Regions from separate parts of the Pectobacterium aroidearum genome, predicted to be linked through region 2. Evidence: riboswitches for the same ligand, from Rfam matches in the RefSeq annotation. Region 2 holds a riboswitch; each other region holds the start of a gene.
The links. Region 2 has a riboswitch for thiamine pyrophosphate ahead of thiB (thiamine ABC transporter substrate binding subunit). Riboswitches for the same ligand answer to the same signal wherever they lie in the genome.

Region 1 (7,563 bases), 690 kb from region 2:
GCCGAGCGCTGTGAGATTCACGGGCCAGATTTTCACTGGGCGGGTGATACGCTGGTCATCGCGGTGGGGAACGGTCGTCAGGCTGGCGGCGGGCAGGAACTTTGCCCAGAAGCGCTGATTAACGATGGGCTGCTGGAACTGAGCGTACTGTCGGCAAAAGAGCTGCTGCCCAATATGCTTCAGGCCTGGTTTACCGGCAGCGAAAACCAGAACATGATTTCCGCTACCTTGCCCTGGCTGGAGATTACCGCACCGGACGATATGACATTTAATCTGGACGGCGAGCCGCTCACCGCCAAACGCTTCCGTATCGAAGTGCTTCCTGCGGCGATTCGTTGCCGGCTGCCGCCCCAGTGCCCGCTACTGGAATAGCGGCATATTTCGGCTATTCCCGTTTCAGGCGATTACTGTTTGCCAGATACAGCGTGACGACCAGCAGCAGGATCGCCGCGGAATACATCAGCGTATCCGACGGGCTTTTGTGATCGACAATAATCAGGCGAATGATGGCCGTAATGCCGATGTAGATAAAATAGCGCAGCGGGAAGTGATAGCCGGACTGGAAATACTTCACGATCAGCGCAATAAACTCAAAATACAGGAAATAGATCACAATCCCTTCTATCAGCTGATAGGAGGAATCTTTCTCGTTGGAGATCAACAGCACCTTCGCCAGATGGAACGTTTCCTTGACTAAAAAAATCACCAGAATAGTCGCCAGCACCAGCAGGCCGATATTGAGTATCGTCTGAAGTGCTTTGGCAGCCATCGCACTGCGAGCAGAACCTGCCATATGTTATCCCCACACCCTATTTCATATTAACGCCAAGATTTCACAGCAAAGTAACCGGATGCCCCCGCCCTGTCACGCCGAAATGCGCTTAATTTAGTTTGAAATTACTGGCAAATATGTCACGCAAAGTACAAGTCAATTTACTTATGGTTTTACCACCAGCGGTGGAAGTGATGAACGGGGCCGATGCCATGTCCGACCTCCAGCGTGTCGGCCTGCTGTAACGCCTGCTGTAAATAATCCTTCGCGGCCTTGACCGTCTCTCCCCAACTATCGTGGCGCGGTCGCAGCGCCGCCAGTGCGGCAGATAACGTGCAGCCGGTGCCGTGCGTATGACGGGTATTCACACGCGGGGAACTAAAGCGCTGCGGTTCAGCCTGTCGACTGAACAGCCAGTCCGGGCTTTCCGCTTCACTCAGATGGCCGCCTTTCATCAGCACGGCCTGACAGCCCATCGCCAGCAGCGCTTCCCCTTGCTCGCGCATTTCCCGCTCGTTGGCGGCAGGTGATGTCTTCAACAGCGCCGCGGCCTCGGGCAAGTTGGGTGTAATCAGGGAAACCAGCGGCAGCAGCTCACGGCGGATTGACTCCACCGCCTCGGGTGCGAGTAGCGGATCGCCGCTTTTCGCCAGCATTACGGTGTCCAGCACAATGAAAGGCACCGCGTAGTGACGCAGGCGTTCGGCAACGGTTTCGACAATATCGGTCTGTGCCAGCATCCCAATCTTGGCGCTGTCGATACGGACATCGCTCAACACGGAATCCAGCTGCGCTGCGACAAAATCCGGCTCAATTCGGTAGACAGACTGCACGCCGCGCGTATTTTGCGCCACCAGCGCGGTAATAACCGACGTGCCGTAAGCGCCCAGTGCAGAAAAGGCTTTTAAATCCGCCTGAATCCCCGCGCCACCGCTCGGATCGGTGCCCGCAATCGTCAACGCATTGATACGTTTCATGCCAGATCCTCCGCGCGCAGGGTATAAAGCCGATCGAGAAAGTTGGGGATAAAGCTACCCGTACCTTGCGACACCGAAGCGGCCTGCTGCCCAGCTAGCGCCATGACATAGCACGCTGCCGCCACGTGGGATATGCGGTCCCCCTCCAGAGAACAGAATCCCGCAACGACCGCCGACAGCGCGCAACCCGTACCAACCACGCGTGTCATCATGCTATCGCCACCGGCTATCGCGATATCTCGCTCGCCGTCCGTGACATAATCCACCGCACCGGTCACCGCAACAATCGTCCCCACTTGTCGCGCCAGCTCGCGTGCAGCAGGGAGCGCCGCCAGCGAATCATCGGCGCTATCCACGCCCCGCCCCTGTGCGGCTAGACCAGCCAACGCCATGATTTCAGAGGCATTGCCGCGAATCGCCGCGGGTTTCCACGCCAGCAGTTCTCGACAAAACTCACTCCGAAAAGTTAAACCACCGACCGCAACCGGATCGAGCACCCACGGCGTCCCCGCTTGATGCGCGCTGTTGACTGCCGCCCGCATCGCCTCGGCACGCGAGCGCTCCAGCGTTCCGACGTTAATCAGCAGCGCATCCGCTACCGCGCTGAACTGTGCAGCTTCTTCGGGATCGACCACCATCGCAGGCGACGCATTCAGCGCCAGCAGCACATTAGCAGTAAAAGATTGCACCACATCGTTGGTCAAACAGTGCACCAGCGGCGAAGCAGAACGGAATTGAGTGAGTGAGGTTGCTGCCTGAGCGGCAGAAAAGTCGGCGGGTCGCGTGTTCATAAGTCTCCCAACCGGCGTGGAAGAAGGCGGCAACCGGTGGGCATACCGTGACTTCCCTACGCTGGCATTATCCAGATCAGGTGGTACGGGTATTTCTCAGCCTTCACAAAGAAGGGCACCCCGAGTCATGTACTACGCTTTGCAGCATAAGTAAGTGCCTAGCGTAAATCAAGCGCTGCCCGCCCTTCCCCACCTGACACAAAATGAAAAACCACAGGCACGTTGTGACATAGAGAAAAACGCTATAACCCTTTAGACTGGTTAATCAAACCCATACTGAGGAGATTGTGATGACGATGATAAAAAGTTATGCCGCACCGGAAGCAGGCGCTGAGCTGGAGTTGTATGAGTTTGATGCAGGTGAACTGCAGGCGGAAGATGTCGAAGTCGTGGTTGATTACTGCGGCGTATGCCATTCAGACCTTTCGATGATCGATAACGAATGGGGCATGTCGAGCTATCCGCTGGTTGCCGGGCATGAAGTGATTGGTCGCGTGCACGCGCTGGGTGATGCGGCGAAGAACAAGGGATTGAAGGTCGGTCAGCGCGTCGGTATTGGCTGGACGGCACGCAGCTGTGGGCACTGCGATGCCTGTATCAGCGGTAGCCAAACCAACTGTCAGCAAGGCAGCGTGCCGACGATTCTGAATAAAGGCGGTTTTGCCAATAAGATCCGTGCGAACTGGCAGTGGGCGATCCCGCTTCCTGATTCCATTGATATCGAATCTGCGGGTCCGTTGCTGTGCGGCGGCATCACCGTTTTCAAACCGCTGCTAATGCACCATATCACCGCAACCAGCCGCGTCGGCGTGATCGGTATCGGCGGCCTGGGACACATCGCGATTAAACTTCTGCACGCGATGGGCTGTGAAGTCACGGCGTTCAGCTCAAATCCGGCTAAAGAGCAGGAAGTGCGGGCGATGGGTGCCGATAAGGTCGTCAACAGCCGCGATCCGCAGGCATTGACCGCACTGGCAGGCCAGTTCGATCTCATCATCAACACCGTGAGTGTCGATCTGGAATGGCAGCCTTACTTCAACGCGCTCGCCTATAACGGGAAATTCCATACCGTCGGCGCAGTAATGAAGCCCTTTAGCGTCCCGGCCTTCACGCTTATCGCGGGCGACCGCAGCGTTTCCGGTTCGTCTACCGGTTCACCGCATGAGCTGCGTTCTCTGATGAAACTCGCCGCGCGCGCCAACGTGAAGCCACAGACGGAGCTGTTCCCGATGTCAAAAATCAACGATGCTATCCAGCACGTACGCGACGGCAAAGCCCGCTACCGCGTTGTACTGAAAGCGGATTTTTAATCGGTAAAGACGCCTGAGCAATCGGGCGTCTGCTTTTTGCCTATCAACGCAGCCAACGTCATTCTCTGGGATATGCCGCCCGGCACCACGCGACTCAATGTATTCAATGGGTTTCATGATAGGATTGAAAGGTGATGCAAGAGGAGATCAGCAATGCCTTTTAAAGAGTATGACCACGACTTTATTGATAGAAATAAGAAAGCCTCCTCGTCTGTAAGGCTCGCCCTGTTGTTGTCTGCGTTGGTCATTATATTCAACCTCGTATTCTTCAAACACCGCGACTTTCAGGAGCAACTGCATAATAATCCGGGTTCTTATACTGACTCGATTGCACTGGTTTTTCTTTTTTTTATCTTGTCCTGCACCAGTAAAATCTCACTTAACCATACCTCAGCCTTATCCATTCGCCTCGGGCTACACGTCTGGATATGCTCAGCCACATTTGACTTGATGGATGAGTTTATCTATCAGCCCAAGCTGGTTGGGTATTATGTTGAGGATATGCTGAGAATTATTGGTATGTTTGGCGTCGGGTTTGGTGTCTATACCCTGATACAGCAAATCAATAATAAGTATGTCGAAGCCAGAATACAGTCATTCAGCGATGAACTCACACAGCTTCCTAATCGTCGGTTTTTTATTAACGAATTAAAAAAACTCGAAGCGAAAACACCCTATTTATTTATTATCGACATCGACAATTTCAAAGTCATTAATGATAAATATGGACATACGAAAGGCGACGAAGTATTAAGCAAATTTGGTCACATACTTTCCCGTTTCGATAACAGTGAGGTGGTCGCAACCCGAATCGGTGGCGAAGAGTTCGCGATTATTCTGTATGCCGGAACGCAGGATCGGGCAGAGAAACTGGCAAGAGAAGTACTCAAAAATGCGAACAAAATCATTATCAAGAATATGCACCATCTTTCAGTCAGCATTGGAGCCGGTAAAAAACAGCCGCAGGAACCTACCGAACACTTTATGAAACGCGTGGATATCGCACTTTACCAAGCCAAAAACACCGGTAAAGGCAAAGTGGAATGGGCTTTGGAGCCGAAAGAGAAACCTCAGGACCCCGCATAACCGCTCTCAATAACACGGCTGCACGGACGCGCCGCGCTCCCTGAATCATCAGAAATATTACTGAAAATCACATTTTCTTCTCTGCTAACGACTCGCTCACTCATCTATCATTTTGTAACAAAATTAAATCATTCCCGCTTACCCCACTCGCCAGCCACCGTGTACTCTTTCATAGGTAGAACCTAATACATTACCTCTACAACACATTACCCCCACAACACATTCAGTAAAAGGAAGACGAATGAAAGCAGCCATTGTAACGAAGGATCATTCCGTTGAGATTCAGGACAAAACACTGCGCCCTCTCCAACACGGGGAAGCCCTGCTAAAAATGGAATGCTGTGGCGTATGCCACACCGACCTGCACGTCAAAGACGGGGATTTTGGTGATGTTACCGGCATCACACTCGGCCATGAGGGCATCGGTATCGTCAAAGAGGTGGGTCCAGGTGTGACATCACTGAAACCCGGCGATCGTGCCAGCGTAGCCTGGTTCTATCAGGGCTGTGGTCACTGTGAATATTGTAATAGCGGTAACGAAACCCTGTGCCGCTCGGTGAAAAACGCGGGCTACTCCGTCGATGGCGGAATGGCGGAAGAGTGCATCGTCGTTGCCGATTACGCGGTAAAAGTGCCGGATGGTCTGGATTCTGCCGCGGCCAGCAGCATTACCTGCGCGGGCGTGACCACCTATAAAGCGGTGAAAGTCTCACAAATCAAGCCGGGACAGTGGATCGCCATTTATGGTCTGGGCGGATTGGGCAATCTGGCGCTGCAATACGCCAAGAACGTCTTTAATGCGAAGGTGATTGCGATTGATGTTAACGATGCACAACTGGCCTTTGCTAAAGAGATGGGCGCGGATCTGGTCATCAACCCAGCCAAAGACGATGCCGCCAAGATCATTCAGGAAAACGTGGGCGGCGCGCACGCTGCAGTAGTCACTGCCGTTGCGCGTGCCGCATTTAACTCCGCGGTCGATGCCGTTCGCGCAGGCGGGCGTATTGTCGCCGTCGGCCTGCCACCGGAATCAATGGATCTGAATATTCCACGTCTGGTGCTGGATGGCATTCAGGTATTGGGATCGCTAGTCGGCACGCGTGAAGACCTGAAAGAAGCCTTCCAGTTTGCTGCCGAAGGGAAAGTGAAACCAAAAGTGACGCTTCGCCCGCTGAAAGACATCAACGCCATTTTCGCTGAAATGAAAGGCGGGAAAATTACCGGCCGTATGGTAATCGACCTGTCAATCTAAGAGGCACTTTGTATATAAACGGGATAGCACTTCGCTATCCCGTTTTTTATATTTTAGCTAAGCGTCTGCGTATTACCGGGGCACACGAGTTGTTTACTTTTAATATGGTAAACCTCGACATCAGGACGCGTGAAAAAGGCGATTTCCCACGGGTTCTTGGTGACGAATTCATGGCGCACTTTTTCATAGAGCGGATTGTCACGCGCGATAATAAACGCTTCCCCTTCAATAATGGTGTAGTTCCATTCAATTGCCCGCTCGAAGGTATAATGGCTGCGCTCATCCATCGCAAAAAAGCAGTGTGGATTACGTTTGAGCAGCTGAGATTTAAAGGTTTCGGGGAACGTAATCAGGAAGATATCGTTATCCACGGACGACAGGAACGCCAGCACCGTGGTATGCGGCTGTTCGGCAGCCATAGTAATGAGTACGCCGACCTTATTAGTGAAATCCTGCTTTTCCGTCGGTGGAAAATCGACCATCGGCGTTAGCGGTACTGGCGTTGACGGACGGTTGTCTTGTGGAAACTGGTAACCCGGCTCGCGGATATCCAACACAGGCGTGAAACCGTGCAGAAGCTGACACTCTCTCGGCTCCAGCACCACCCAATCTCCGTCGCTGACGACGACGCGGCCTTTGTAAGAGGCGCGATAAACCTGAATATTGGCATCAAATTCATCAACCCCGGAGCGGTTATCAAGATGGATCGTTGCCAGATCGCCAACGGCAAACTCATGCCCGTGTGGGAAAAAAACGCGCAGGCTGTTATCCGCATTGGGATAGACGCCGCAAATATGGATGACCACGCCATCCTGCTTATAACCCGCCAGTACACCGAGAGTTTGCTTTCCTAGATAGCTCACGAGACTCATACATCACGCCTTATTCAGATTGGGCTTAAGAGGGGACGCCGACCCTGTTTCGCTCGGGCCGTTCCAGCAGCGGTAGGAAGCGGAGAAATCATTCACGCTAACCGCATCACTTCCTACCTATCAACGGAGAAAGCGCTGAAAACTTTAGGCTTAATGCCACGCTATTTAAAGGAATAAATAGGAATTAGCAGCGATAGATAAGGCGTCCCCCTCCGTTATTTAAGCACCAGCATGGTGATGCCCACGCCGACCAGCACCAGACAAAAGGCACCTCGCAAATAAACGACGGGCAGTTTATGGGCAACCGCGACGCCCCAGGACACGCTGACAATGCCTCCCAATGCCAATGGCAAGCCGATACTCCAGTCAACGTTCCCCGCCTGCGAGTAGGAAAGCAGCGCCGCCAGCGCGCCCGGCACCACCAGAATCAGCGCCATACCCTGCGCCTGCGTTTGCGCAAAGGCAAACAGCGTGACCAGCGCGGGTACCACCACCAAACCGCC
Region 2 (7,563 bases):
CGCTCTTTTCTCATATTGAAAGCGTCACCTCGCCAATACCCTTCGTGATTGATATCCGGTTAAACAGCCCGGATAACTGGCTACCGTGGTTATTAGGCAGCGTGCACGCCATGATTTTGCCGCAAGAGTGGCAAACGCTACCCGATTTTGCCCAGCACCCAATTGGCACTGGCCCTTATGCCGTGGTACGCAATAATAGTAATCAATTGAAAATTCGCGCCTTCGATGACTATTTTGGCTATCGGGCGCTGATTGATGAGGTCAATATCTGGGTTCTTCCCGACGAACCGGAGGAAATGCCAGTATCTATCCAACTCCAGTCTGACAATTCTCGTCACGAACAGTTAGAAAGCCGGATGGAAGAAGGCGGCTATTTCCTGCTGTTCGACAAGCGTTCGCCGTTAGCATCACGACCGGAAGCTCAGCGATGGCTCAGGCAGATATTTAACCCCATTTCGCTACTCAACCACGCCAATACCAGCAACCAGCGTGACTGGTCGCCCGCCTACAGCCTGCTGCCGCGCTGGCACCATCACCATCCCGATGTACCGCAATCCATTCCTAAAGGGCTGACAGAAGTCACGCTCACGTTCTATCAGGCACATCCTGAATACCGGATATTAAGTGAGATTATGCGCACGCTGCTGGCACAGCACGGCGTCACGTTGCATATTCAGACGGTCAGCTACGAAGACTGGTATCAGGGCAATGCCGACAGCGATATCTGGTTTGGTAGCCTGAATTGTTACCTGCCGATCGAATTTTCCCTGTTCGCGATGCTCTACGAACTCCCGCTGGCCCAGCACTGTCTGGATGACAATCTGCATGCAGATGCACAGCAGTGGCGTAACCAGACGCTGCCGATGGCGGAGTGGTGTGAAAAACTGATCGCCAGCGGTCAACTGCACCCTCTGCTGCACCATTGGCTGCAACTTCAGGGGCAACGTAGTATGCGCGGCGTCCGGATGAATATGCTGGGCTGGTTTGATTTCAAATCTGCCTGGTTCGCGCCGCCGGAACGCTGACGGTATCTGAAAAGTGCGGAGCAAAGAGAATTGCACCGCACCCTTCTGCCTATTTTTGCAGTTGCATCCGTAAGAAATGCTCGACGTCGACCGTCTCGTAGCCATTACGTTGATTGAACGTACCGGATTTGTCCCACCACATCCCCTCACCCAAAGCGAACGCTGCACGGTAGCGCGTCATGACGTCATCTGGAGCAGTCTTCAGGTCTGCGCGCAATTTGTCCAGCGTCCATACGGTCTTCTCAAACACCCTTCCCGTGACATGTTCAACAACATCAGCAAGCTGCCCGTATGAAATCGTGTCGCCAGCCACATAAACCACCTCATTAACCAGGCGTGGTTCAGCCAGCAAGATTTCCGTCGTGAGCCAGCCAATGTCTTCGGGGATTGTCACGGTCACTTTGGTATCCCAACTTCCCAGACCGTGAAGGGTTCCGCGTTCCAGATCCACCACATCAAAGGCGGGTTCAAACAGGAAACTCGTGAACATGCCCGTCGAGACAATCACCCATTCGGTACGTTGCTGGCCACGCAGCAACTGCCTCACGTCGTACTGCTCATCAAAAACCGGATGCCCGCTGTTTCGACCAACGACGTCATAGTCAACGCCAAACTGCCAGGGGAAATAGCGCGCTACGTTGGCAGCCAACACCGCTCTGGTTATTTTCATCTGAGTGCCAGGCCCCGCAACGAATCCCGAGCAGTTCACTATCGTCTTATAATTCCCGAAAAGCCCCGTCAGGGTATGTTCATCCGAGGCCAGATCGAACCCCATCACGTCAACCCCCAGAGCACGGAGTTCGGCCAGTGTTGCCCTATTCTGCTCCGACGGATCGTTAATGGTGCCCGGTGAAACCAGTGCCGTGACCGACAATGGCAGGGCACGTGCACGCGGCGCGAGAGCACGCAATACCGCCATACCGAGCTGCCCTGCACCAAGCACAAGAATATCTTTCAACGCGGATCCGCTATCATTCATTACTTAACTCCTTCATAATTTCAAATTATCACTATCATAGGGAGTCGTATGCATTCCCCTATACATTCAGCGCGCTAACATGCCTCTGGACTGCCTACGCTTGTCACTGTAAGGAAATCCAGAGTTCGGGGGTTATGTTATACAAGAATGCGGATATGATAAGATTCGGCCACACCACTTCATAATTTGAAAAAATCAAACTATAAAGCGTTTTGGTCGCTGACACAGAAGATACGCCGTATACACGGTCAGCAACGTTTCATCGCAAAATGGAGACATCATCGTATGGATCGGTTTCAGGCCATGGAAATATTCATTCGTGTGGTCGATGCGGGTAGTTTCAAAAAAGCGGCGGAAACCCTGCATGTTCTGCCATCCACCGTCACCCGTAGCATTAAGGAACTCGAATCACATCTGGGTGCCCGGTTACTCAACCGAACGACGCGAGCACTCAGCATTACGGATGTTGGACTGCGCTATTACGACAGTTGCAAAGCGATATTGCATGATGTGCACGCGGCTGAAAGCGTAACGGCACAGCAAAAAGGGGAGCTGAATGGAACCATCAGAATCGGGGCGCCGCCCTCTCTGGTCAAAAACTTCCTCATTCCGGCACTGCCCGACTTTTGTGAACGTTATCCTGGGATAACGCTGGACTTCCATCTGGGTGATGCCACTGTGGATATTGTCCAGCATGGTATCGATTGTGTCATCAGAACCGGAGAACCGCCGCTATCTCGACTGGTCGCACGACGCCTCGGCGCGTTCCATTGGTATATCTGCGCCTCCCCACGCTATCTTGAACAGCATGGACATCCCGCAACATTGGATTCGCTCAAAGCGCACACCGCCGTGGGGTATATCCACAGCCGAACAGGCCGCTCAACTCGCTGGGGGTTTCATGATGAAGCGCACACCGTAGCGATGCCGCTCGCAGGACAGATCAGCGTAAATGACACGGATGCCTACGTCGCCGCTGGCGTAGCGGGTTTGGGGCTAATACGGATTGCCAGCTATATGGTGCGCCAACCGCTTGCTGATGGGCATCTTGTCAGACTGTTTCCTGATATCGGGGCACCGCTCGAACCTATTTTCATCCTCTACCCGCAAAGCCGCCACCTCTCGCCAGCTATTCGCGCCTTTATCGACTGGTGTACTGCGCGAATCGAGCAAGAGTCGGCGCAATGGTGAATATCCACGATCAGGACAACAGAGGCTACACAACGGTCTCTGGGGGAGCGTTTGATTTTAAATCCGCCTGATTCGCGCCACCGGAACGCCGAGAGCCTTTCGCTGCTCGGCTTAACCCTTTACAATGTGCCGTTCTCAACGGGGTGCGGAAGATTTTTTCGCTGAGAAGATACCCGTCGAACCTGATCCGGTTAATACCGGCGAAGGGATTTGAGAGTGCTGCTCATTGCTGCCTCAAAGTCCTTTGCCACCCTATGATTCTCAGGAGTGCAAAGTGTTAAATCAATTACTACAGCGTTCAGCCACCGTGCTGAAAATCAGCCTGCCTTACCTGTTACTGCTCTCTGCTTCGGCATTCGCCAAGCCTGCGCTAACCGTTTATACCTATGACTCATTCGCTTCCGAATGGGGTCCAGGGCCTGTCATCAAAACCGCCTTTGAGAAAGAGTGCGAGTGCGAACTGAATTTCGTCGCGCTGGAAGATGGTGCCTCACTGCTGAACCGGCTGCGTATGGAAGGTAAAAACAGCAAAGCGGACATCATTCTGGGGCTGGACAACAACCTGTTGCAGGCAGCGGAGCAAACCGGCCTGTTTGCTCCGCACAATCTGGACACCAGCGCCGTTACGGTGCCGGGCGGCTGGAGCAATAAGACTTTCGTCCCTTACGATTATGGCTATTTCGCCTTTGTGTATAACAAAGACACGCTGAAGAATCCGCCGAAAAGCCTGCATGAATTGGTGGATAGCAACGCGCCGTGGAAAGTGATCTATCAGGATCCACGTACCAGCACACCGGGTCTGGGTCTGCTGCTGTGGATGCAGAAAGTGTACGGCGATGAGGCGCCGCAAGCCTGGCAGAAACTGGCGAAGAAAACCGTTACCGTCACCAAAGGCTGGAGCGAAGCCTATGGCCTGTTCCTGAAAGGGGAAGCCGATCTGGTGCTGAGCTATACCACGTCACCGGCCTACCACATCATTGAAGAGAAGAAAGACAACTACGCAGCCGCGACTTTCAGCGAAGGGCACTATCTGCAAATTGAAATCGCCGGGCAGCTGGCTTCCAGCAAAAATCCCGAACTGGCAAAACGTTTTATGCAGTTCATCCTGAGCCCAACCTTCCAGCAGGCAATCCCCACTACGAACTGGATGTACCCAGCCGTTAAAACTGACCTGCCTGCGGGCTTCGCCACGCTCACGGTGCCGGAAAAAGCCATGCAGTTCAGCGCACAAGAAGTCGCTGACCAAAGGACGCAGTGGATTCAGGCATGGCAACGCGCCGTCAGCCACTAATCGGCGGACGTCTGTGGCCGGGGCTACTGGCCACAACGCTGTTAATTTCCGTTGCCGCACTGGCTTTCGGTGCACTCTGGTTACAGGCACCCGACAGCCAGTGGCGCACGCTATGGCATGACAGCTATCTCTGGCATGTTATTCGGTTCACCTTCTGGCAAGCCTTTCTCTCTGCGCTGTTTTCTACCGTTCCGGCCATTTTTCTCGCCAGAGCGCTGTATCGACGGCGTTTTCCCGGCCACCGTTGGCTACTGCGCCTGTGCGCGATGACGCTGGTGCTGCCCGTGCTGGTTGCCGTTTTTGGCCTGCTCAGCGTATATGGACGTCAGGGCTGGCTAGCCTCTGTACTGAGCGGGTTTGGCCTGAAATACACGTTTTCACCCTATGGGTTGCAGGGCATCCTGCTGGCGCATGTGTTCTTCAATCTGCCGCTGGCAACCCGATTGCTGTTGCAGTCGCTGGAGGGTATTGCTACCGAGCAACGCCAACTGGCTGCAAATCTGGGCATGAACAGCTGGCAACATTTCCGCCTGCTGGAATGGCCTGCCCTGCGCCGACAAATTTTACCGACCGGCGCACTGATTTTTATGCTCTGCTTTGCCAGCTTTGCGACGGTTCTGTCACTGGGCGGCGGCCCGCAGGCGACCACGATTGAACTGGCTATCTATCAGGCACTAAGCTTTGATTACGATCCGGGTCGCGCGGCGCTGCTGGCGTTAATTCAGATGGTTTGCTGTCTCGGTTTGGTGCTGCTAAGTCAGCGGCTGGGGCGTATTCTGCCCGTCGGCAGCACACAGCAGCTCACTTGGCGCAACCCGCAGGATAGCGCTTTAAGCCGTCTCACCGATGGCCTGCTGATTGGCGCGCTGTTGCTGCTGGTCGTTCCTCCCTTGCTGGCCGTGGTGGTTGATGGCGTGAACCGCTCGCTGGTTACCGTGCTGCAACAGCCCGTGCTCTGGCAAACGCTGTTTACCTCGCTGCGTATCGCTCTGGGCGCAGGGCTCCTGTGTCTGGTGCTGACCATGATGCTGCTTTGGAGCAGCCGCGAACTCAAGTTACGCCAGAAGCCACTCTACGGGCAGTTGATGAATCTGAGCGGGATGCTCATCCTCGCCATGCCCGGTATTGTGCTGGCAACCGGCTTTTTCCTGCTGCTGAATAACAGCATTGGCTTGCCGCAATCCCCCTACGCGCTGGTGGTGTTCACCAACGCACTGATGGCAATTCCGTATGCGATCAAAGTGCTGGAAAACCCGATGCTGGACGTTGCAGAGCGCTACAACCGACTCTGCGCATCACTGGATATTCGCGGCTGGCAGCGGCTGAAGCTGATCGAGCTGGCTGCACTGAAGCAGCCGTTAGCACAAGCATTAGCCTTTGCCTGCGTGCTGTCGCTCGGTGATTTCGGCGTCATCGCGCTGTTTGGCAATGAGCAGTTCCGCACGCTGCCGTTCTATCTGTACCAGCAAATTGGTTCCTATCGCAGCGCCGACGGTGCAGTCACAGCACTGCTGTTGATGCTGCTGTGCTTCATGTTATTTACCCTGATTGAGAAACTGGCGGGCCGTCATGATCGCGCTTGAGAAATTAACCTACTTCTATCAGCACTTGCCCATGCGTTTTGATTTTCACGTCAAACCGGGCGAACGCATCGCCATCCTTGGCCCCAGCGGCGCAGGGAAAAGTACGCTGCTGAATCTGATTGCCGGTTTCCTGATGGCTGACAGCGGCGAATTACGGCTTAACGGTGAACCTCACCGCGAGACGCCTCCCGCTAAACGGCCAGTTTCGATTCTGTTTCAGGAAAATAACCTGTTTCCACACCTAACGATTGGGCAAAACATCGCGCTGGGATTGCACCCCGGCCTGCGGCTCAGTGCCGCACAGCGTGAAACGCTACGACAGATCGCCGATCGGGTCGGTCTGGCGGATCTTCTGGATCGTCTACCGTCGCAGGTTTCCGGCGGGCAGCGCCAGCGCGCGGCACTGGCACGCTGCTTGGTGCGCCACCAGCCTATTCTGCTGCTGGATGAGCCGTTCTCAGCGCTCGATCCGGCGCTGCGTCAGGAGATGCTCGATCTGGTTGAGAGCGAGTGTCAGGAGCGTGAGTTCACGCTGTTGATGGTGTCTCACAATCTGGATGATGCCATGCGGATCGCAAAGCGTACGGTGCTGATCGTGGACGGACAGATTTATTATGATGGGCCGACCCAGGCGCTACAGGATGGCAGCGCCGATGCGGCTGCCATCCTGGGAATTTCACGCCCGTCTTTGGATTGAAGCGTTAAGGCAACGCCTGATAACGCAGGTTGCTGAACGTCACGTCTCCCTCACCCGACGCATACAAGGCGGGCCGTAAGCTGAGGAAGTCATACGCGACATTGTGATGGTAGCCGGATACTTCCATCTGCACCGGGTATTTCTTCCACGGTTCCTGATCCGACGTTCGGGTGTAAAACGTCACGATATGGCGATCGTTTCTCATCAGAATCTGCACCTCATTGCCTGTAATGTGCGGCAGTTTCTTCTCCGCCCTTTCCAGCCCATAGCGGTGCATGACAGTACCATCCTGATTAAACGACAGCCCGACATACAGCTTCGCGTTGTAGAACAGCAGTAGGCCAGCCTGCGCGCCAGGGGCGAAATTCGCCGTAACCTCAATTTGGTAAGCCTGATCGCCGGGGATCATCGTCAACGGCGCACTGTCTTTTGGCGATGTGCCTTTTGCCTTAAGATGCAGTTTGCCGTCGCTGAGCGTAACCCGTTTCAGTTCTTCCGCATTGGCGCGGTAAAAATGCCAGCGAGCCGGAAATTTCTCGTCGGTAAAGCTATCAGACCAGCCAATACCGTGCGGCACCGCTTCGCCCCCTGCCGGTTTGCGAATCGGTTTACCGGTATCAAACCCGGCAGACGTAAACCAGCCATCATTGCCCCAGACGATCGGCTCCAACATCGCCTGCCGCCCCAGCGTCATAAAGCCGTTTTCATAACCGTGATACACCATGTACCAGTTTTTATCCGGCCCTTCGATCAGCGTCGCATGGCCGCGTGACCACCACTTTTCTGAACGATCCTGC
Region 3 (7,563 bases), 1.1 Mb from region 2:
TCGGCAAGCAGCAGCGTGCCGATCCCTGCGGCAGCCAGATAGAGCGAAGCGGGCGCGCCCAGCCCACCCAGTCCGACTAGCAGAACGCAGGCGGCTTTGAGCTTATCCTGACCTTCCGGGCCAATATCTTCCAGCATGAGTTGACGGCTGTAGCGCATGAACTCGCTATCGCTCAGTCCGGCTGGCGTAGAGTGGTGATGCGTTACCATGTTATGCCTCCCGTCCTTCAATCATCCTGAGCAACGTTGCCGTCGCCTGACGCCAGTCCGGTGCCTGCGTAATGGCACTGACGACAGCAATGCTGCCGACGCCCGTTTTCAGCACCGCAGGGACTCTATCGATGCTGATACCGCCAATAGCCACGGTGGGAAAACGGTCTTGCAGATCGGTGATGTGGCGCGTCAGTTCAGCGAGCCCCTGCGGCGCTGATGGCATGTCTTTGGTTTGCGTGGGGAAAATATGGCCCAGTGCGATGTAGGACGGGTTTATCGCCACCGCGCGCGCCAGTTCACGATCGTCGTGCGTGGAGATGCCTAAGCGCAGACCCGCTTGTTTAATCGCGTCCAGATCGGCGGTGTCCAAATCTTCCTGACCCAAATGTACGCCGTACGCCTGATGTTTTACGGCTAATTTCCAATAGTCGTTGATGAAAAGCTGCGCCTGATAGCGACGACCCAAGGCGATCGCCTGGATCACATCGGCTTCGGCTTGTTCATCTGACCGATCTTTGATTCTTAGCTGGATTGTTTTCACCCCGACGCCGAGCAGGCGTTCGATCCACTCCACGCTATCGACAACGGGATAGAGCCCCAGCCGCTGTGCCGTTGGGGCAAAAGGCGTCGAGTCCGTCATTGGTTTTCCTCGGCTTGCAGGCTGGTGGCGCTGTGATACAGCTCGCTGCCGCGAGAGCGGAATTCCTGCGACATCTGTGCCATGCCTACTTCAATCGGTTTGGCTTCCGCTTCCTGTTTTGCGGCGTAGTCGCGCACTTCCTGTGAGATCTTCATCGAGCAGAATTTAGGGCCGCACATAGAGCAGAAGTGGGCGACTTTACCGGATTCCTGCGGCAGCGTTTCATCGTGGTAGGCGCGGGCCGTTTGGGGATCGAGCGCCAGATTGAACTGGTCTTCCCAGCGGAATTCGAAACGTGCTTTCGACATAGCGTTATCACGGATCTGCGCCCCAGGATGACCTTTTGCCAAATCTGCGGCGTGGGCGGCGATCTTGTAGGTAATTAGCCCCTGCTTAACGTCTTCTTTATTGGGTAAGCCAAGATGCTCCTTCGGCGTGACGTAACAGAGCATCGCGCAGCCGAACCAGCCGATCATGGCGGCGCCAATACCGGAGGTGAAGTGATCGTAACCCGGTGCGATATCGGTGGTTAACGGGCCGAGCGTATAGAACGGGGCTTCATGGCAGTGCTCCAGTTCTTCGGTCATGTTGCGGCGGATCATTTGCATTGGAACGTGGCCGGGGCCTTCGATCATCACCTGTACGTCGTATTCCCAGGCGATTTTGGTCAGCTCGCCCAGCGTATGCAGCTCGGCAAACTGGGCTTCGTCGTTAGCATCCTGAATAGAACCGGGGCGTAAACCATCACCCAGTGACAGCGCGACGTCATAAGCGGCGCAGATTTCACAGATTTCACGGAAGTGTTCGTACAGGAAGCTCTCTTTGTGATGCGACAGGCACCACTTCGCCATAATTGAGCCACCGCGCGAAACGATGCCGGTCAGGCGTTTGGCCGTCATCGGCACGTAGCGCAGCAGCACGCCGGCGTGGATAGTGAAATAGTCCACGCCCTGTTCCGCTTGCTCCAGCAGCGTGTCGCGGAACATTTCCCAGTTCAGGTTTTCCGCCACGCCGTTAACTTTTTCCAGCGCCTGATATATCGGTACGGTTCCGATTGGCACGGGACTGTTACGCAGAATCCACTCGCGGGTTTCATGAATATAGCGGCCGGTTGAGAGATCCATCACCGTATCCGCGCCCCAACGGGTAGACCAGACCAGCTTTTCCACCTCTTCTTCGATGGAGGATGTCACGGCGGAGTTACCGATGTTGGCATTAACCTTCACCAGAAAATTGCGTCCGATAATCATCGGCTCTGATTCTGGGTGGTTGATGTTGGAAGGGATGATGGCGCGCCCGGCGGCCACTTCCTGACGGACAAATTCCGGTGTGATGTTCTCTGGCAGGAGGGCGCCAAAACTTTGCCCTGGATGCTGCTGACGCAGCACGTCGGTGCGAATACGCTCGCGTCCCATATTTTCGCGAATGGCGATAAATTCCATTTCGGGGGTAATGATTCCCTGTCGCGCATAGTGGAGCTGGGTGACACGTTTGCCTGCTTTGGCACGCAGAGGCCGTGGCAAGTGTTCAAAGCGCAGATGATCAAGCCCCGCATCTGCCAGACGTTGCTGGGTGAAATCGGAGCTGACGCCAGAGAGCGCCTCGGTGTCGCTGCGTTCTGCAATCCAACTGGCGCGCAGCTTCGCTAAGCCAATGCGGACATCGGGTTGGGCTGCGGGGTCGCCATAAGGCCCTGACGTATCGTAAACCGGGATTGGTTCATTGGGCTCGTACTGGGGGTTGTCTTTGCTGCCGCCGAGTAGCGTCGGGCTGAGCTGAATTTCCCGCATCGGTACGGCGATATCGTCGCGCGAGCCCGTAAGATAAATGCGTTTGGAATTGGGAAAGGCCGTTCCCTGTAAGGTTTCAATAAACTGCTGGGCGGCGGCACGCTGCTCGCGGCGACCCGATTTTGACGACACTGTGTTTATAGACAAGGGTTCTGTAGACATAGCAAGTTCCTGTAAGACGTAAAGGGAAGATTGCTTGTCTGGAGCCGGAGGGAGTAATAATGATATCGAGTCTCAGCGCAGAAGATATGTGCAAATACGCAGCCTTGGGCTCAATCTCAATGAGGTGCATTACTCTTGTTCCCTTCGCAGGTATTAACCCGATCAGGTTCCGCGGATCCCGAATTAACGGTCTCAGCCTGTGCGCTCATAGGTTTCGTAAAACGATTGATTTCGTCAAACAAAACACGAGCACGCTAGGCACTCCGACAAGATTTGCCCGTTTCTTAAACGGGCGAATAAAACCCCTACACTGTATGACGACAAAACACGGATGTCAAAGCATGCTGGTTTTGCCTGTACAGCGTATAGCGATGTTCTTAAATAACGCTAAATGACCGCTAGTTGTCGTAAACCAGACGGATCATGTTGTCTTCTAACGTAAAACGCTCTTCCAGAGCTTCACCGACGCTGGAAAGCGCCTGCTGAAATTCGAGGCAGTTATCATGGTCGATGGCCGTCGCCAGATGGTTATCGTAAAACGTCATGATTTGCTGCGTGTTGCTTTGCAGGGCGAAATCGAGCTGGGTGGAAAGCGCTAAGAGCTGTTCGCTGTGTGTCGCTGCTTCATGCAGCATCTTTTCGTATAAATGAAAGTGGCCAGTAGAAAGGTAATCCACCAGATTCTGGCAAAAATTATCCAATGCTTCTTCATCCAGAAGAGAAAGCGCTTCCTTGTTCGGCTTGATGCCAACTAAATGATAGTAAGCCACCAGAAGCTGCTTACGCGCTTGTAGCCATTGGTCGATTAACGCATTATTGCCACCAACGTATTCAGTCAGACTTTGTAGCTGGTTTAGCATTGTTGACTCCGTGAACGGTAAGAAATAACTGAAATCCCAGTTATAAAACTTATGTAATCACTCTGAATGTAAAATGCCAGTGAAGTGGCAGTGGAGCAATAAAAAGATATGGAACAGACGCTAAAAGGTGATGAAACCGGCTGGTGGGTGGTTAGCGATGCGGTACAAATCTGGCTGCCCCAGGGAGAATTACCGTGCGGAACCGCGACGAAATGGTCGCTACAGGGGAAAACGGCTCGCCAAATTGGCGAATGGCAAGAACAGCCTGTCTGGCTGGTGTGTCAGGGGCGTGATACCGATATGGCATCGGTTCGCCAACTGCTCGATCAGGACGTGGGGCTATTCCAACTGGCGGGACGCGGTGTACAGCTGGCTGAGTTCTATCGCTCTCATCGTTTTTGCGGTTACTGCGGTCATGAAATGGTGCGGAGTAAAACGGAACTGGCGTGCTTATGCCACCACTGCAAAGAGCGTTATTATCCGCAGATCGCGCCCTGCATCATCGTCGCGATTCGTCGTGGCGAGGAAATCTTGCTGGCGCAGCACAACCGACATCGCGGAAACATGTACACCGTGCTGGCCGGGTTTGTGGAAGTGGGCGAAACGCTGGAACAAACGGTTGTACGTGAGGTGATGGAAGAGAGCCAGGTTCAGATAAAAAACCTGCGCTACGTGAGTTCGCAGCCCTGGCCCTTCCCTCATTCGTTGATGATGGCGTTTATGGCTGAGTATGCGGGTGGTGAAATCAAGCACGACCCGAAAGAGCTGCGTGATGCGGGCTGGTTCCGCTATGACCAACTCCCGCAGCTTCCGCCGCCGGGCACCGTGGCGCGTCGACTTATCGAAGATACGGTGGTGTTGTGCCGCGCTTATCACGAGAACGAAGGCTGACGTGATACTATTTGCGCCATGAATGGCACGCGTACATAACGTACTGGCGTCATAACGTATTCGTTTTATAAAGCGTTCGTTTTATAACGCATCCGTTTCATCACATCTATCCGGTGTCGAACCGCCGTGAGGTTGAAAGGAAAAGAACATGACTGATCTGAAAAACGATCGCTACTTGCGGGCGTTATTGCGCCAACCCGTTGATGTCACCCCGGTATGGATGATGCGTCAGGCGGGGCGTTATTTGCCTGAATATAAGGCAACGCGCGCGCAGGCGGGTGATTTTATGTCGCTGTGTAAAAACGCAGAACTGGCTTGCGAAGTCACGTTACAACCTTTACGACGCTATGCGCTGGATGCGGCGATCCTGTTCTCCGATATCCTGACTATTCCTGACGCCATGGGCTTAGGGCTCTATTTTGAAGCAGGGGAAGGCCCACGCTTTCACTCTCCCATCACGTCTCATGCCGATGTAGTTAACCTGCCGATTCCCGATCCTGAGCAGGAACTCGGTTATGTGATGAACGCAGTGCGGACGATCCGTAAAAACCTCGCCGGTGAAGTACCGTTGATCGGTTTCTCGGGCAGCCCGTGGACGCTGGCGACCTATATGGTTGAAGGCGGTAGCAGCAAAGCATTTACCGTCATCAAGAAAATGATGTTCGCTGAGCCTAAAACGTTACACCTGTTGCTGGATAAGCTGGCTGATAGCGTCATTCTTTATCTCAACGCGCAAATTCGCGCTGGCGCGCAGGCGGTCATGGTATTCGATACCTGGGGCGGCGCGTTGAGCGGACGTGACTACAAAGAATTCTCCCTGCGGTACATGCATAAGATTGTTGATGGTTTACAACGTGAGAACGAAGGTCGCCGAGTGCCTGTGACGCTCTTTACCAAAGGCGGAGGCCAGTGGCTGGAGGCGATGGCAGAAACGGGCTGTGACGCGCTGGGGCTGGACTGGACGAGCGATATTGCCGACGCACGCCGTCGGGTCGGCGATAGAGTGGCGCTACAGGGTAATATGGATCCGTCGATGTTGTATGCCGATCCTGCACGGATCGAACAGGAAGTGGCATCGATCCTTGCTGGATTTGGGCAAGGTAACGGACATGTTTTCAATCTGGGTCACGGCATTCATCAGGACGTGCCGCCGGAGCATGCGGGCGTGTTTGTTGAGGCCGTGCATCGGTTGTCCCGCCCTTATCACGCATGATTCACAGGGGGTGATGTGATTGATACACAACAGCTGCGGGCGGAGCAACTGGCCCGCGCTTCTGATGTGATTCGGCACGACGATTTACCTTTTGAGCAGCCTGCGTTTATCGCGGGTGCGGATGTTGGCTTTGAGCAAGAAGGGTCGGTAACTCGCGCGGCGATTGCGGTAATGCGCTATCCTTCGTTGGAGCTGGTAGAATACAAGATTGCGCGTATCAGCACGACGATGCCCTACATCCCCGGTTTTCTTTCGTTTCGTGAATGCCCTGGGCTGTTAGCTGCGTGGGGGCTACTTGAACAGAAGCCGGATTTGTTGTTTGTCGATGGGCATGGGATTTCTCACCCACGGCGTCTCGGCGTTGCCAGCCATTTTGGTTTGCTGGTCGATGTTCCGACGATTGGTGTGGCAAAAAGTCGGCTGTGCGGTCGATTTGAACCGTTGGCGGAGAGCGTCGGCAGCCAGCAGCCGTTACTGGATAAGGGTGAGCAGATTGGCTGGGTATGGCGCGGCAAAGCGCGCTGTAACCCGCTGTTCGTGGCGACGGGGCATCGAGTCAGTCAGGACAGCGCATTGCACTGGGTACAATCCTGTATGCGTGGCTACCGTTTACCGGAGCCGACCCGTTGGGCTGATGCGGTTGCATCGAATCGCCCCGCATTTGTGCGTTGGCAGCGACAGCAAGCCGCTAACGTATTGTCGTAAAACTTTAGGAATTCAGGCATAGGGCGTCATTGTTATTTCAGGTACACTGCCGTCCGTCGCTGTTAATGAGCATAAAAATGTTACGTAACCCCATTCATTTACGTCTGGAAAAACTGGCAAGCTGGCAACATGTCACTTTCATGGCATGTCTTTGTGAACGTATGTATCCCAATTACCACGAATTCTGTCGTCAAACAGAGTTTGGTGATGCGATGGTTTACCGCCGCATTCTCGATTTGGTATGGGAAACATTAGTGGTTAAAGATGCGAAGGTTAATTTCGATAGCCAACTGGAAAAGCTGGAAGAAGCGATTCCCGCCGCGGAAGATTATGATCTTTACGGAGTCTATCCGGCTATTGATGCCTGTATCGCGTTGGGTGAGTTAATTCACTCACGCTTGAGTGGTGAAACGCTGGAACATGCGATAGCCATTAGCGAAACGTCTATCCGCACGGTTGCCATGTTGGAAATGACGCAGGCAGGCAAAGAAATGACCGACGATGAGCTAAAGGTTTTGCCTGCAATTGAAGAAGAATGGGACATCCAATGGGAGATTTTTCGCCTGTTGGCGGCTTGTGAAGAACGCGATATTGAGCTGATAAAAGGGCTCCGTTCCGATCTGCGCGAGGCCGGAAGTAGTAACATCGGGATAAATTTGCATCAATAACGCGATAAAACGTGATTTAAGGCCTGAAATGGCCTGTCTTTAGGCTTCACATTCGCACCCTGTCTGGTCTACATTTGGGGGGCGTAAAAAAAGTGGCTGTCGGTGCGTGTATGCAGGAGAGTGCTACCACACCCTGAAAAGGGAAATGGCATATCCGTCGCACTCGATGCTTAGCAAGCGATAAACACACTGTAAGGATAACTTATGAATAAGACTCAACTGATTGATGTAATTGCGGACAAAGCTGATCTGTCAAAAGCACAGGCTAAAGCAGCTCTGGAATCAACTCTGGCGGCAATTACCGAGTCTCTGAAAGAAGGTGATGCAGTACAATTAGTTGGTTTTGGTACGTTTAAAGTCAACCATCGTAATGAGCGCACTGGCCGCAACCCACAAACCGGTAAAGAAATCAAAATTGCTGC

Region 1: another riboswitch for thiamine pyrophosphate. It lies ahead of thiM (hydroxyethylthiazole kinase); the one in region 2 lies ahead of thiB (thiamine ABC transporter substrate binding subunit).
Region 3: another riboswitch for thiamine pyrophosphate. It lies ahead of thiC (phosphomethylpyrimidine synthase ThiC); the one in region 2 lies ahead of thiB (thiamine ABC transporter substrate binding subunit).

Annotation. Positions count from the first base shown of each region.
Region 1 is NZ_CP166097.1:1,430,117-1,437,679, reverse strand. Features, by position in the region: gene yegS (lipid kinase YegS) at 1-372, shown strand, start outside; gene psiE (phosphate-starvation-inducible protein PsiE) at 386-793, opposite strand; gene thiD (bifunctional hydroxymethylpyrimidine kinase/phosphomethylpyrimidine kinase) at 946-1,749, opposite strand; gene thiM (hydroxyethylthiazole kinase) at 1,746-2,540, opposite strand; TPP riboswitch at 2,577-2,673, opposite strand; gene AB8809_RS06460 (NAD(P)-dependent alcohol dehydrogenase) at 2,831-3,850, shown strand; gene AB8809_RS06455 (GGDEF domain-containing protein) at 4,004-4,936, shown strand; gene adhP (alcohol dehydrogenase AdhP) at 5,178-6,188, shown strand; gene AB8809_RS06445 (hypothetical protein) at 6,242-7,060, opposite strand; gene AB8809_RS06440 (sulfite exporter TauE/SafE family protein) at 7,276-7,563, opposite strand, start outside.
Region 2 is NZ_CP166097.1:737,931-745,493, reverse strand. Features, by position in the region: gene sgrR (HTH-type transcriptional regulator SgrR) at 1-1,025, shown strand, start outside; gene AB8809_RS03365 (aromatic alcohol reductase) at 1,075-2,004, opposite strand; gene AB8809_RS03360 (LysR family transcriptional regulator) at 2,290-3,195, shown strand; TPP riboswitch at 3,325-3,422, shown strand; gene thiB (thiamine ABC transporter substrate binding subunit) at 3,503-4,486, shown strand; gene thiP (thiamine/thiamine pyrophosphate ABC transporter permease ThiP) at 4,462-6,069, shown strand; gene thiQ (thiamine ABC transporter ATP-binding protein ThiQ) at 6,056-6,766, shown strand; gene AB8809_RS03340 (family 43 glycosylhydrolase) at 6,771-7,563, opposite strand, start outside.
Region 3 is NZ_CP166097.1:4,921,943-4,929,505, reverse strand. Features, by position in the region: gene AB8809_RS22255 (HesA/MoeB/ThiF family protein) at 1-209, opposite strand, end outside; gene thiE (thiamine phosphate synthase) at 211-852, opposite strand; gene thiC (phosphomethylpyrimidine synthase ThiC) at 849-2,804, opposite strand; TPP riboswitch at 2,927-3,080, opposite strand; gene rsd (sigma D regulator) at 3,203-3,664, opposite strand; gene nudC (NAD(+) diphosphatase) at 3,773-4,555, shown strand; gene hemE (uroporphyrinogen decarboxylase) at 4,704-5,768, shown strand; gene nfi (deoxyribonuclease V) at 5,784-6,473, shown strand; gene AB8809_RS22220 (YjaG family protein) at 6,551-7,141, shown strand; gene hupA (nucleoid-associated protein HU-alpha) at 7,346-7,563, shown strand, end outside.